Regions from separate parts of the Streptomyces sp. NPDC056883 genome, predicted to be linked through region 2. Evidence: riboswitches for the same ligand, from Rfam matches in the RefSeq annotation. Region 2 holds a riboswitch; the other holds the start of a gene.
The links. A riboswitch is a leader RNA that binds a small molecule or an ion and turns the genes downstream of it on or off. The one in region 2 is predicted to bind cobalamin.
Positions count from the first base shown of each region.

Region 1: another riboswitch for cobalamin. It lies ahead of ACFRU2_RS02830 (DUF4430 domain-containing protein); the one in region 2 lies ahead of metE (5-methyltetrahydropteroyltriglutamate--homocysteine S-methyltransferase).

Region 1 is NZ_JBHUBS010000001.1:599,994-607,139, reverse strand. Features, by position in the region: gene ACFRU2_RS02855 (HelD family protein) at 1-94, opposite strand, end outside; gene ACFRU2_RS02850 (hypothetical protein) at 101-448, shown strand; gene ACFRU2_RS02845 (carbonic anhydrase) at 600-1,385, opposite strand; gene ACFRU2_RS02840 (helix-turn-helix transcriptional regulator) at 1,575-2,543, opposite strand; gene ACFRU2_RS02835 (epoxide hydrolase family protein) at 2,607-3,752, shown strand; cobalamin riboswitch at 3,856-3,995, shown strand; gene ACFRU2_RS02830 (DUF4430 domain-containing protein) at 4,136-4,624, shown strand; partial or broken gene ACFRU2_RS02825 (3-hydroxyacyl-CoA dehydrogenase family protein) at 4,748-4,897, opposite strand; gene aceB (malate synthase A) at 5,018-6,613, opposite strand; gene aceA (isocitrate lyase) at 6,724-7,146, opposite strand, start outside.
Region 2 is NZ_JBHUBS010000002.1:69,230-76,375, forward strand. Features, by position in the region: gene ACFRU2_RS05665 (PAS domain-containing protein) at 1-312, opposite strand, end outside; gene fdhD (formate dehydrogenase accessory sulfurtransferase FdhD) at 450-1,298, opposite strand; gene ACFRU2_RS05675 (2-dehydropantoate 2-reductase) at 1,324-2,295, opposite strand; gene ACFRU2_RS05680 (GntR family transcriptional regulator) at 2,523-3,197, shown strand; cobalamin riboswitch at 3,292-3,518, shown strand; gene metE (5-methyltetrahydropteroyltriglutamate--homocysteine S-methyltransferase) at 3,692-6,013, shown strand; gene ACFRU2_RS05690 (nucleobase:cation symporter-2 family protein) at 6,065-7,146, opposite strand, start outside.

The DNA.
Region 1 (7,146 bases), on a different contig from region 2:
TGCGTTCGGTGTCGGCGAGGTCGAGGATCTCATCGTGCAGGGCGGTGACCTCGCGGCCCCGGGTGGTGATGTGGCGGCGCCGGCGCAGCCCCATGGGGGAATGCCCGGTCGCGAGATAGAACGGGCGTGCGACATCGGCCCGCCAATCGAGTACGAGAGGGGTGCGCTCCCGGTCGTCCTGCCTGATCCCAATGCGGCCGATGTGGTGATCCGATCCGTCGGAGAACTCCAGGCGGCCGAAACACAGGCCGCTTTCGCCCGAGTTCAGAGCGGAAAGCAGACCGGACTGTTCAGCGACCACGATGTCCCGCTCCAGACGCGCCTGGAACCCGCCACCGGCCTCGCCGAGTGCACCCTGCACGGCACGTTCGGCCTGCTCCCGCAGGTCGTCGAGGCGTGCGTAGAGATCCGTGATGAATTGCTGTTCATTCCGGAATTCTTCGGTTGACAATTCCACTCCTGACGCGGTACGGTGTCCCCATAAGCTTTTTCACGTCTAGGCCCTGCCTCGATGTGAAACATCAAATATACGCAGAGAAACACCCCGGCCGTCAATCGGTCCGGGGTGTTTTTGCGTGGTGTTTATATACGGGCGGTATTTACTCGGTACGCGGGGTCTCGGTACGCAGCGTCTCGGTGCGCAGCATCCGGACCTTCTGGTCGTCCAGGTCGTAGCGGGCGACCGCGACGGCGAGCCGGCCGGCGGCTATCCGGTCGGCCAGGTCCGGCTCCGCCGCCAGCAGGTCCCGGGTCCGGCGCGCATGGGCGTCGATGGTGGCGGCGACCCGGGCCTCGCCGTGCTGGCTACGGTCGATGGAGGGCCGGATCTGCTCCGCCAGGTACTGGATGTGCGCGGGCAGCCGGGTACCCGTCTCATCGGCGTGCACCGCTGCGCCGACGGCCCCGCACGACTGGTGGGCGAGGACCAGGACCAGGGGGACGTCGAGTTCCAGGACCCCGTACGCGATGCTGCCGAGCACCGCCTCGTCCAGCACCTCCCCCGCCGCGCGCACGGTCAGCAGGTCGCCGAGCCCCTGGTCGAAGACCAGCTCCGGCGGCACCCGGGAGTCGACGCAGCCCAGCACGATCGCGAACGGGTGCTGTTCCCGCGCCACTTGGAGGCGTATGGAACGGGACTCGTGCGGATGCTGCTGGCGGTACGCCGCCCAGCGCCGGTTGCCCGCCGCCAGGCGGCGCAGCGCCTCCTCCGGACTCCGGGGACGGACCCCGTCCACGGCTTCGGCGGAGGCCTCGGAGGCGGAGGCCGGGAAAACGGAACCGAGTCCGAGGGCGGACCCGGCGGCCGCGGTGCCGGCCAGGGCGGTGCGCAGGAGGACGCGACGGCTGGGCGAACTGGCGGAAGACGCCTGTGTGTTCGAGGACATTCGGGGACGTTAACCCCGCTCCGGCCCGCCGCGGCCGCTCCGGGACGGAAATGGCGGGTTCCTCCCGGAGCCCGGCTCGATCGGGACGACGGAGTCGTGCGGAACGCCGACCTGCCGCCATGCCGACCGGCACTTTGCTCCAAACCCTGCGGTACGGCTCGGCAGGTCGGGCCGGCGGGTCTTCTCGCCTCAGGGCGTAGGTGGTGTGGAGCGGGAGTAGCGGTCCGCGAGTCGGCGCAGGTGGGTCACCAGTTCCGCGGGCTCGGTGACGGAGAAGTCGAAGTCGAGCATGCCCAGATAGACCGCGAGGGTCTGCACCGTATCGGCGCCGGTGGTCAGGACGCAGGTGTCGGCGTCGAGTGCCTCGACCGTGCCGACCGCAGGGTTGATCTGCTCGATCACCGCCTCCGCCGGGGCGTGGACGGTGACCCGTGCGTGGTAGCGCCAGGCCGCGCCCGATACCCGTCGGGAGACGTACGCCGCAGCGTCGCCACCGGGCAGTTCGCGCGGGGTGAAGCGCGGCCCGGTCGGGGTGCGGGGCCGGATTCGGTCGGCCCGGAAGGTCCGCCAGTCCTGGCGCTCGACGTCCCATGCCACCAGGTACCAGCGCCGTCCCCAGTTCACCGCCCGATAGGGCTCCACGATGCGACGGGTGGGCGAGCCGGCGTGGTCCAGGTAGTCGAACCGCAGTCGCTCCTGGTCGCGGCAGGCGGACGCCAGGGTGGTCAGTACCTCCGCGGTGACGGTCGGGGCCGGAGCGTCGGCCGGCACGGCCACGGTGTATGTCATGAGGGTCCGCACCCGGCGGCGCAGCCGGGAGGGCAGCACCTGCTCCAGCTTGGCGAGCGTCCGCAGGGAGATCTCCTCGGTGCCGGGGACGACGCCCTGCGCGGCGGTGCGCAGCGCGACCGTCACCGCGACGGCCTCCTCGTCGTCGAGGAGCAGCGGAGGCATCGCCGCCCCGGCGCCGAGCCGGTAGCCGCCGGTGGTTCCCCGTGTGGCGTCCACGGGGTAGCCGAGCTCGCGCAGTCGGTCGATGTCGTTGCGGACGGTGCGGCCGCTCACCCCGAGGCGCTCGGCCAGTTCGGATCCCGGCCAGGCCCTCGGGGTCTGCAGAAGGGAGAGGAGGCGCAGCAACCGTGCGGATGTATCAAGCATGAGGACAAGCCTGTCGCGCTATTAGGAACGTATCGTGCCTATATTCAGAATACTGTCGTACTCATGGAGAACAAGAGCAACACCGACGCCCGGATCAAGCCGTTCCGCATCGACGTCCCGCAGGAGGAGCTCGACGACCTGCGGGGGCGGCTGGCACGTACCCGCTGGAGCGGCGAGATCCCCGGCGCCGGCTGGAGCCGGGGTGTGCCCACCGACTACCTCAAGGCCCTGGCCGCGTACTGGGCCGACGGTTTCGACTGGCGCAAGGCCGAGGCGGAGCTCAATGAGTTCCCGCAGTTCACCACCGAGATCGACGGCCAGAACATCCACTTCCTGCACGTCCGTTCGCAGAACCCGGCGGCGGTGCCGCTGCTCCTGCTGCACGACTGGCCCTGCTCGTTCGTGCAGTTCGTCGAGGTCATCCGGCCGCTGGCGGAGGACTTCCACGTCGTGGTGACGTCCACGCCCGGCACCGGCTTCTCCGGTCCGCTCGGCGAGGCCGGCTGGAACACCGGTCGCATCGCGGGGGCGTTCGTCGAGCTGATGGGGCGGCTCGGCTACGGCACGTACGGCGTCCAGGGAACAGGCGGTGGAGCCTGGATCGCTGCCGAGATGGGGCGGCAGGCGCCCGACGCGGTCGTCGGCATTCACGTCAACGGCCTGGTCACCTTCCCCTCCGGGGATCCTGCCGAGTTCGAGGGGCTGACCGCGTCCGAGCAGGAGCGGCTGGCGCGGCTGGAGGATTTCCAGCAGGACAAGATGGGCTTCAACGCCATCCAGTCCACCCGTCCGCAGACCCTCGCCTACGGACTGCACGACTCGCCGGTCGGCCAACTCGCTTGGATCACCGAGAAGTTCAAGGAGTGGACGGACCCCGCCGCCGAGCTTCCCGAAGATGCCGTGGGGCGCGACCGCCTGCTGACCAACATCAGTGTCTACTGGTTCAGCGGCACGGCGGGCTCCTCGGCGAACTTGTACTACGAGGCGGGCCACGACCCGAGCGCCTGGGCCCCGAAGGCCCGCGGCACCGTCCCGACCGGCGTCGCCGTCGCCCTGCACACCGACATCGCCATCCGCCGCTTCGCCGAGCGAGACCACAACATCACCCACTGGACCGAGCTCGAACGCGGCGGCAACTTCCTCTCGCTGGAGCAGCCGGAGGCGTTCGTGGCCGACGTCCGCGCCTTCTTCGGCACGCGCGGCGCCTGACACCTCAAGGCCGGGTCGGCTTGGCATGGCGGAGAACCAGACCCGGCTTCGGCGCACACCGGAAGGTGCCACTGGTCACCACGTGGCGGCGACCGTACGATGCGTGTGCCCGGTCGGACCGGGTGACAACTGAATCGCCGTGTGGCCAGGGGGAAGCCGGTGTGAATCCGGCGCTGACCTGCAACCGTGTGGGGCGCATCCGCGCCCCGAGTCGGATAGCCCGCCATACGGCTCGCACCGACTCCCACTGTCACGGACTGCAGCGCGGAGCCTTGAGTCGCCGACTCGCCACAGCCTGCTCCCGCCGCACCGGGGACCGGTGCTGCCGGGCGATGCCGCAGCGGAGGGGCCCTGCTGCGGCCGCTCTGCCCGAAAGGCAACCCATGCGCCCGAACCTCGTCCGTCGCACCCTCGTCACGACGGCCGCCCTGGGACTCGCGCTCGCCACCGCGCCCGCCGTCGCCCACGCCAAGCCGGCACCGAACACGAATGCCCCGGTCAAGGTCAGCCTCACCGTGCAGGGCCCCAACGGCCTGCTGTTCAAGGGGAAGATAAAGACCAAGGGGCACGACGTGACCACCATCGCCGGCGGGACGCACAAGTGCGACGGTACGAACGGTGGTGCCAACCCGAGCGCCGTGCCCACACCGACGGCCGCACTCGACGACGCCGCCAAGAAGAAGCACTTCACGTGGGACGGGACCTGGTACGCCTCGTTCGACGACTTCTCCGTCGACACGATCAAGAGCGTAGGCGGAGGCGGCGCCGCCTACTGGAGCATCTCCGTCAACGGCACTGCGACCCCGGTCGGCGGCTGCCAGTTCAAGCTGAAGGCCGGCGACCAGGTCGCCTACACCTGGACCGCCTTCTAGCAGGCGCAGCAGCGCCGCGAGAAGCGCCTTGCACGGTGGGGGCGCGGCGACACCACTCGCCACACCCCCACCGCCCTCGGGCACCTCCGGCGCACCCTCATGGCCGGAGGCCTGCCGGGCCCCTCAGACCCGGCCGTACGTGTGGAACCCGCGGCCGCTCTTGCGGCCCAGCAGCCTCGCCTGCACCATCCGCCGGAGCAGCGGGGGCGGGGCGTACAGCGGTTCCTTGAACTCCTCGTACAGCGATTCCGCGATGGCCTCGACCGTATCCAGGCGACTACGGTGTCCACTCCGGCGCGGGCGCACACCTCGGCGATTCCGGCTCCCATCCGGCCACCGCCGACGACCCCGACCCGCAGGATCCGCTCCGGCTGTACGGGGGCGCTCACGCGGTCACCTGCGCGGCCAGGGGGCGCGGCGGACGAGGTGGCGGGTGTAGGCCTCGGGGGTGAAGAAGGCGGGGAGCTGCACCGAGAGGGCGGTGTCCACGAAGATCTCCCTGGCTTCGAGGGCGAGGGCCTGTGGGTCCTCGGCCTCCAGAGCCGCGCATTCGGCGTCGAGGAGGTCGGTGACCGTCCCCCGGTCCACCCGGTCGTGGCGGAGCCACTGCCAGATCTGGACACGCGCGATCTCGGCGGTCGCGGCGTCCTCCATCAGGCCGTACAGGGCCACGGCTCCGCTGCCGCGCAGCCAGGCGTCGAAGTACCGCAGTGCCACTGCCACGTTGGAGCGGATGCCCTCCGAGGTCGGCGGGGCGGCGATCCGGCGGACGGACAGGAGGTCGGCGGCCGCCACGTCGACGTCCTCACGCGTCCGGTCCAGTTGGTTCGGCCGGTCCCCCAGGAGGTTGTCGAAGACCTCGTGGCAGACGGGGACGAGTCCGGGGTGGGCGACCCAGGAGCCGTCGAAGCCGTCCTCGGCCTCCCGCTCCTTGTCGAGGCGCACCTTCGCGCACGCGGCGGAGTCCGCTTCGGTGTCCTTGCTCGGGACATGGGCGGCCATGCCGCCGATGGCGTGGGCGCCGCGCCGGTGGCAGGTCCGGACGAGCAGCTCCGTGTAGGCGCGCATGAAGGGGGCCGTCATGGTGACGGCCGCCCGGTCGGGAAGCTGGAAGTCGGTGCGGTGGCCGAAGGTCTTGATGAGGCTGAAGAGGTAGTCCCAGCGGCCCGCGTTCAGTCCCGCGCTGTGCTCGCGCAGTTCGTAGAGGATCTCCTCCATCTCGAAGGCGGCCGTGATCGTCTCGATCAGGACGGTGGCCCGGACGGTGCCGCGCGGAATGCCGAGCAGGTCCTGTGCGAGGACGAAGACGTCGTTCCACAGCCGTGCCTCGTACGCGTTCTCCAGCTTGGGGAGGTAGAAGTAGGGGCCGTGCCCGGCGTCGATCTGCCGCTGTGCGCAGTGGAAGAAGTACAGGCCGAAGTCGACGAGCGACGCCGACACGGGGCGGCCGTCGATCTCCAGGTGCTCCTCGGTGAGGTGCCAGCCGCGCGGGCGGACCATGATCGTGGCGAGGTTCTCGCCGAGGCGGTACTCCTTGCCTTCTGCGGTGGTGAAGTCGATGCGGCGCTCGATGGCGTCGAGCAGGTTCAGCTGGCCGCCTATGACGTTGTCCCAGGTGGGCGCGGTGGCGTCTTCGAAGTCCGCCATCCACACCCGGGCGCCGGAGTTGAGGGCGTTGACCGTCATGCGTCGTTCGGGCGGCCCGGTGATCTCCACCCGGCGGTCGGTGAGCCCGGGGCCCTGAGGTGCGACCCGCCAGTGGGGGTCGTCGCGGACGGGTCGGGTGGCGAGCGGGAAGGCGAGCTGCTTGCCGTCGGCGAGGTGGGCGGAGCGGCGGCGCCGCTCCTTGAGGATGCCCAGGCGGCGCTCGGCGAACGCCGCGTCGAGCCGGCCGATGAACTCCAGGGCCGGGGGCGTCAGGATCTCCTCGTGGCGTTCACCCGGCACACCGAGGATCTGGACGCTGCTGAGCAGGGGCTTGAGTGACATGCGGATCTTCTCCTCGGCGTGGGGCGGCGGGCGCCCGAGGCGGGGAGGAGCCTCGGGCACCGTCGGACGGCAGGTGGCAGGACGCGGGCCGGCCGGGGGCGAGGGGATTCCTAGTGGAACTGCTCTTCCTCGGTGGAGCCGGCGAGTGCGGTGGTGGAGGAGGCCGGGTTGACGGCGGTGGAGACGAGGTCGAAGTAGCCGGTGCCGACCTCGCGTTGGTGCCTGACCGCGGTGAAGCCCTGCGCCTGCGCGGCGAACTCGCGCTCCTGGAGGTCCACGTACGCGGTCATGCCGTGTTCGGCGTAGCCACGGGCCAGGTCGAACATGCCGTGGTTGAGGGAGTGGAAGCCGGCCAGGGTGATGAACTGGAAGCGGTAGCCCATCGCGCCCAGCTCGCGCTGGAACTTGGCGATCTGGTCGTCGTCCAGCGCCGCCTTCCAGTTGAAGGACGGCGAGCAGTTGTAGGCAAGCATCCGGTCGGGGTACTGCGCGTGGATCGCCTCGGCGAACTCGCGGGCCTGGGCGAGGTCCGG
Region 2 (7,146 bases):
CACCACGCTGAACTCGATGGCGAGCCTGCGGCCGTCCGCGCCCACGGCGGGCACCGCCAGCAGATCGGCCTCCCCGTACCTGCTCGCCCCCTGCGCCATCGCGCTCACGAAGCCGTCCCCGTGACGCTTGCGGTGCTTCTCGGGGATGATCAGGTCCAGGCTGCGCCCGGCGACCTCCGCCGCGGAGTACCCGAAGATGCGCTCCGCGCCCCGGTTCCAGTAGCGGATCAGCCCTGCGCGGTCGACGATCACCAGGCCGTCGGGTGCCCGGGCGGCGATGCCCAGCACGACTTCGGGATCGAGCTCCGTCATGTCTCCTCATTTCCTCGGGGCGGTCTGACGCCAGGGCGGTCCGGCGCCCGGGCGGGCATGGCTGAGGCGGGGCCTCTCCGGCGCAGGGGGCGCTCCCCGCCGGTGGAGACCCCGCCGCCGTGCCGCGGGGGAGCGGGTCAGCCCCGGGAGGCCTCGGCCCGCAGGGCGATGCGGTGCTCGCCCGCGTACACGTTCATGGAGGCGCCGCGAAGGAAGCCCACGAGGGTCAGGCCCGTCTCAGCGGCCAGGTCGACCGCGAGGGAGGACGGGGCCGACACCGCGGCGAGCACCGGAATGCCCGCCATCACGGCCTTCTGCGCCAGTTCGAAGGAAGCCCGCCCCGAGACCAGCAGCACGGTCCGCGACAGCGGCAGCATGCCGCCGCGCAGGGCGCGGCCGACCAGTTTGTCGACCGCGTTGTGCCGGCCCACGTCCTCGCGGACGTCGACGAGTTCGCCGTCCTCGGTGAACAGCGCGGCCGCGTGGAGCCCCCCGGTCCGGTCGAAGACCTGCTGCGCGGCCCGTAGCCGGTCGGGGAGACGGGCGAGCAGTCCGGGATCCAGCCGGACCGGGGGAGTGTCGTGGATCGGCCAGCGGGCCGTCGTGCGGACCGCGTCCAGGCTCGCCTTGCCGCACAGGCCGCAGGACGAGGTCGTGTACACGTTGCGTTCGAGCGTGATCTCGGGCAGCACGAGGCCGGGAGCCGTCCGGACGTCGACGACGTTGTACGTGTTGGCTCCGCCGGCCGTGGCTCCCGCGCAGTACACGATGTTCCGCAGCTCCTCGGCGCTGCCCAACACCCCTTCGCTGACGAGGAATCCGGCCGCCAGGGCGAAGTCGTCGCCCGGGGTGCGCATCGTGATGGCGAGGGCCCTGCCGTTGAGCCGGATCTCCATGGGTTCCTCGGCGACCAGGGTGTCGGGCCGGGTGGAGACCGCGCCCTCCCGGATGCGGAGCACCTTGCGTCGTTCCGTGACCCGTCCCACGGCGGTCAGCCCGCCGGGGGCGGGGTCATGCCGCGGTCCGCAGCGCGAGCAGGTCCGAGATGGCGTGGACGGTCCGCAGCGTCTGCACCGGGACCCCGGTGATCTCCGCCAGCTCCACCACGGCCGCCAGCAGCACGTCGAGTTCGAGCGGTTTGCCGCGCTCCAGGTCCTGGAGGGTGGAGGTCCGGTGGTCGCCGACGCGCTCCGCGCCGGCCAGCCGGCGTTCGATGGAGACCCCGACCTTGCAGCCGAGGGCCTCGGCGACCGCGAGGGTCTCCGTCATCATGATCTCGATGACCTTGCGCGTACCGCCGTGCAGGCACATCTCCCGCATCGTGGCCCGGGACAGCGCGCTGATCGGGTTGAAGGAGATGTTGCCGAGCAGCTTGAGCCAGATGTCGTTGCGCAGGTCCTGTTCGACCGGGCACTTGAGGCCGCCCTCCTGCATGGCCTCGCTGAACGCCAGGCAGCGCTCGGAGAGGGACCGGTCGGGCTCGCCGATGGAGAAGCGGGTGCCTTCGAGGTGGCGCACGACCCCCGGACCCGCCAGCTCGGTCGCCGCGTAGACCACGCAGCCGATGGCCCGTTCGGGCGCGAGGACGGCGCTGACCGCGCCGCCGGGATCCACGCTCTCGATCCGGTGGCCCTCGTACGGTCCGCCGTGCCGGTGGAAGTACCACCAGGGGATGCCGTTCTGGGCGGCGATCACGGCGGTGCCCCCGTGCAGCAGCGGCTCGATGAGCGGCCCGCACGCCGCGTACGAGTTGGCCTTGAGCCCGAGGAAGACGTAGTCGACGGGACCGATCGCGGCCGGGTCGTCGGTGGCGTGGGCGCGGGCGGTGAAGTCCCCGCGGGGGCTGAGCACCCGGACCCCGTGCTCCCGCAGGGCCGCCAGATGGGGTCCACGGGCGACGAGGTGCACATCGGCGCCTGCTCGGTGCAGCGCGGCGCCGACGTAGGCGCCGATCGCACCGGCGCCCAGAACTGCGACTTTCACTATGTGGCACTCCGTTCGGTCGAGGGTACCGAGGAACTGCCGAACGTTGTCGACGAAATATTGTCTACAGGATGGAATCCTGGGCGGCAAGGGCTGACGCAGGCCGGGGGAGGGGGAGTTGGCCGTCCGGGGGTGGTCGGCACGGTGCGCCGTAGACTGTAGGCGAAAGACAATCCATCATGAGGTTTCGCGACGCAGCGACCGGCGCTGCCCAGGAGGGGACCGTGATGTTGTCGACAGGACTGCCGCAGGGGACGGTGCCCAAGCTGGAGCGGCCCGGCCCGCTGCGTGACCGCGTCTACGGGGCCCTGTTGGAGCTCATCACCACCCGCGCCCTCCAGCCGGGGCAGCACCTCGTCGAGAGCGAACTCGCCGGACACCTCGGGGTGTCCCGGCAGCCGGTACGGGAGGCGCTGCAGCGCCTGAGCACCGAGGGATGGGTCGATCTGCGGCCCGCCCAGGGGGCGTTCGTGCACGAGCCGACCGAGGAGGAGGCGGACCAGCTCCTCACGGTCCGCACGCTGCTGGAGGCCGAAGCCGCCCGGCTGGCCGCCGCCCACGCAGGCGCCGAGGCCGTCGCCGCGCTCGAAGAGCTGTGCGCGCAGGGGGAGCGGGCCGTCGCCGCCGACGACGTGGACACCGCCGTCGCGACGAACGCCCGGCTCCACGCGAAGATCATGGAGCTCGCGGGCAACGCCGTCCTCGCCGAGCTGGCCGGACAGGTGGACCGGCGCGTCCGCTGGTACTACACCCCTGTCGCCCGCCAGCGCGGCCACCAGTCCTGGGTCGAGCACCGCCGGTTGATCGCGGCGATCGCGGATGGTGACGGGCAGGCCGCGACGGCGATCATGCGCGCGCACACGGAACACACCCGCAAGACGTACCACGAGCGGGAGAAGTAGTCCGGCGGCCGGAAAGCACCGTCCGAGATCCGTCGTGTCTCATTTCACCGTCCGACATGTGGGAAGTCGTGTTCATTTCGCGGCCCCCCGCCCTACTGTGGGCCTCGCAGCTGGTTCGCCCCCGTTCGCCAGGCGGGATGCGTCGTAAGAGGGAACCCGGTGGGAATCCGGGACTGCCCCGCAGCGGTGAGCGGGAACGACCGCCGTCATACGCACTGGGACCGGAACCGGTCCTGGGAAGCGACGGCCATTAGGAGTCCGCCGGGAGACCGGCAGGCGAGCCCGCGAGTCCGAAGACCTGCCCGTTGCCCGTGAGCGATCGACCGCGCACGGTTTCCCGGTGACCTCGTGGGCGGGTCGGCGTGCACCTCAGGCGGATCCTCCCGTCGCGTACCCCAGCCGTACGCGACCCCGGCGGTCCGCCCGTTCCGGCACCCTTCGCCTCCGCGACCCGTCACCGGGTTCATGGAGACACGCTCGCGAAGGAGAGTTCCGTGACCACCGAGTCCGCAGCCGCGCCCGTACGGGCCACCGTGTACGGCTACCCCCGCCAGGGACAGAACCGGGAACTGAAGAAGGCCGTCGAGGGCTACTGGAAGGGCCGCGTCACCGCCGAAGCCCTCCGCGCCACGGCCCGCGACCTGCGCCGGACCAACTGGGCCCAGCTCGCCGGGGCCGGCATCACCGAGGTTCCGACCGGCGACTTCTCGTACTACGACCACGTCCTGGACACCACGGTCATGGTCGGCGCCATCCCCGACCGCCACCGCTCCGCCGTCGCGGCGGACGCCCTGGACGGCTACTTCGCGATGGCCCGCGGCACCCAGGACGTGGCCCCGCTGGAAATGACCAAGTGGTTCGACACCAACTACCACTACCTGGTCCCCGAACTCGGGCCCGACACCGTCTTCACCGCCGAACCCGCCCGGCAGGTAGCCGAGTTGAAGGAAGCCCTGGCCCTCGGCCACACGGCCCGCCCGGTCCTGGTCGGACCGGTGACCTACCTCCTCCTCGCCAAGCCCGCACCCGGCGTGGCCGCCGACTTCGAACCGCTCACCCTGCTCGACCGGCTGCTCCCCGTCTACGCCCGGGTCCTCGCGGACCTGCGCGCGGCGGGCGCCGCATGGGTCCAGCTCGACGAACCGGCCCTGGTCCAGGACCGCACACCGGCCGAACTGAACGCGGCGGCCCGCGCCTACCGCGAGCTCGGCCGCCTGACCGAGCGCCCCAAGCTGCTCGTGGCCTCCTACTTCGACCGGCTCGGCGACGCCCTGCCCGTCCTGGCGAAGGCGCCCGTGGAGGGACTCGCCCTCGACTTCACCGACCGGGCCGCGGCCAACCTCGACGACCTCGCCGCCGTCGGCGGCATCCCCGGCAAGCGTCTGGTCGCCGGCGTGGTCAACGGCCGCAACATCTGGATCAACGACCACCAGAAGTCGCTGACCACCCTCGGCACCCTGCTCGGCCTCGCCGACCGGGTCGACGTGGCCGCCTCCTGCTCCCTGCTGCACGTCCCGATCGACGCCGACGCCGAGCGGGACACCGAGCCGCAGATCCGGCGCTGGCTCGCCTTCGCCCGCCAGAAGGCCAGCGAGATCAGCACGCTGGCCCGCGGACTGGCCGGGGGCACGGACGCGATCGCCGCCGAACTCGCCGCGAACCGAGCCGACCTGGCCTCCCGTACCGCCTCCCCGATCACCCACGACCCGGCCGTCCGCGCCCGCACCGCAGCGATCACCGAGGCCGACGTCCACCGCGCCCAGCCCTACGCCGAACGGGCCGCGGCCCAGCGCGCCCACCTCGGCCTGCCGCTGCTTCCCACCACCACCATCGGCTCCTTCCCGCAGACCACGGAGCTGCGCACCGCCCGCGCCGACCTGCGCGCCGGACGCATCGACACGGCGGCCTACGAGGAACGCATCCGGGCCGAGATCCGCGAGGTCGTCTCCTTCCAGGAGAAGACGGGCCTCGACGTGCTCGTGCACGGCGAACCCGAACGCAACGACATGGTCCAGTACTTCGCCGAGCAGCTCACCGGATACCTCGCCACGCAGCACGGCTGGGTCCAGTCCTACGGCACCCGCTACGTCCGCCCGCCGGTCCTCGCCGGGGACGTCTCCCGTCCCGACCCGATGACCGTCCGCTGGACCACGTACGCCCAGGCACAGACGGCCAAGCCGGTCAAGGGCATGCTCACCGGCCCGGTCACCATGCTCGCCTGGTCCTTCGTACGCGACGACCAGCCCCTCGGCGAGACCGCGCGCCAGGTCGGACTCGCCCTGCGCGACGAGGTCGACGACCTGGAAGCGGCCGGTACGTCCGTCATCCAGGTCGACGAGCCCGCCCTGCGCGAGACGCTGCCGCTGCGCGCCGCCGACCACGCCGACTACCTGGCGTGGGCCACGGAATCCTTCCGCCTCACCACCAGCGGCGTCCGGCCGGACACCCAGATCCACACCCACATGTGCTACGCGGAGTTCGGGGACATCGTCGAGGCCATCGAGCACCTCGACGCCGACGTCATCAGCCTGGAGGCGGCCCGCTCCCACATGCAGGTCGCCGACGAGCTCGCCGGCGCGGGCTACCCGCGCGAGGTCGGGCCGGGAGTCTGGGACATCCACTCTCCCCGCGTCCCCTCGGCCGGTGAAGCGGCCGACCTGCTGCGCAGGGGACTCGGGGCGATCCCCGCCGAACGCCTCTGGGTCAACCCCGACTGCGGTCTGAAGACCCGCGGCTGGCCCGAGACGAAGGACTCGCTGGAGCACCTCGTCGAGGCGGCCCGCCGGGTGCGTGCGGAGATCCCGCCGAACGCCTGATTCCCGCATGACGGCCGGCGTACGGGATGCCCGTGCGCCGGCCGTCCCGCGTCAGTGCACGGGCACGGCGGAGGCGGGCTCCCTTTCCGGGGTGTCGTCCTCGTCGGTGCGGCCGATGTGGTTGAAGGCGAGGTTCAGCAGCACCGCGGCGACGCAGCCGGTGCTGATGCCGGAGTCGAGGATGATCCGCATGCTCTCGGGGAAGCCGTGGTAGAAGCCCTCGCTGGCCATGGGGATCACGCCGACGCCGAGGCTGATGGCGACGATGAGGACGTTGTCACCGCGTTCCAGGCCGGCCTGGGCGAGGGTCTGGATGCCGCTGGCGGCCACCGTGCCGAACAGGGCGAGTCCGACGCCGCCGAGGACGGGCTGCGGCACCAGGGAGACGACCGAGGCGAGGAACGGGCACAGGCCCAGCAGGATGAGGATGCCGCCGCTCGCGGCCACGACGTAGCGGCTGCGGACCTTGGTGATGGCGACGAGGCCGACGTTCTGCGCGAAGGCGCTGGCGGCGAAGCCGTTGAAGAAGGGGCTCAGCGCGGTGCCGAGGCCGTCCGCGCGCAGCGCCGCGGCGAGGGTCTTCTCGTCCGCGGGCTTGTCGACGATCTGGCCGAGGGCGATCACGTCGGCCGTGCTCTCGGTCATCGAGACGATCATCACGATCATCATGGAGATGATCGCGGCGACGGCGAACTGCGGAGCACCGAAGTGGAAGGGCGTGGGGAAACCGACCACGTCGGCATCGGTGACGGCGCTGAAGTCCGCGAGCCCGAGGGGGAGGGCGATCAGCGTACCGACGAGGAGACCGAGCAGGATGGATATCTGCTTGAGGAAGCCGGTGAGGACCCTGCGGAGCACCACGGTGATCAGCAGGGTCACCGCGGCGAGGCCGATGTACTTGACGTCCCCGTAGTCGGCGGCCGAAGGGTTGCCGCCCTGGGCCCAGTTGAAGGCGACGGGCAGCAGGGACAGGCCGATCAGCGTGATGACGGTGCCGGTGACCACGGGCGGGAAGAACCGGATGAGCTTGCAGAACCAGGGGGCGAGCAGGAAGCCGAACACTCCGGCCACGATCACGGCGCCGTAGATCACGGGCAGTGCGTCCTCGGGGCCCTCGGCCTTGGCGATGGCCA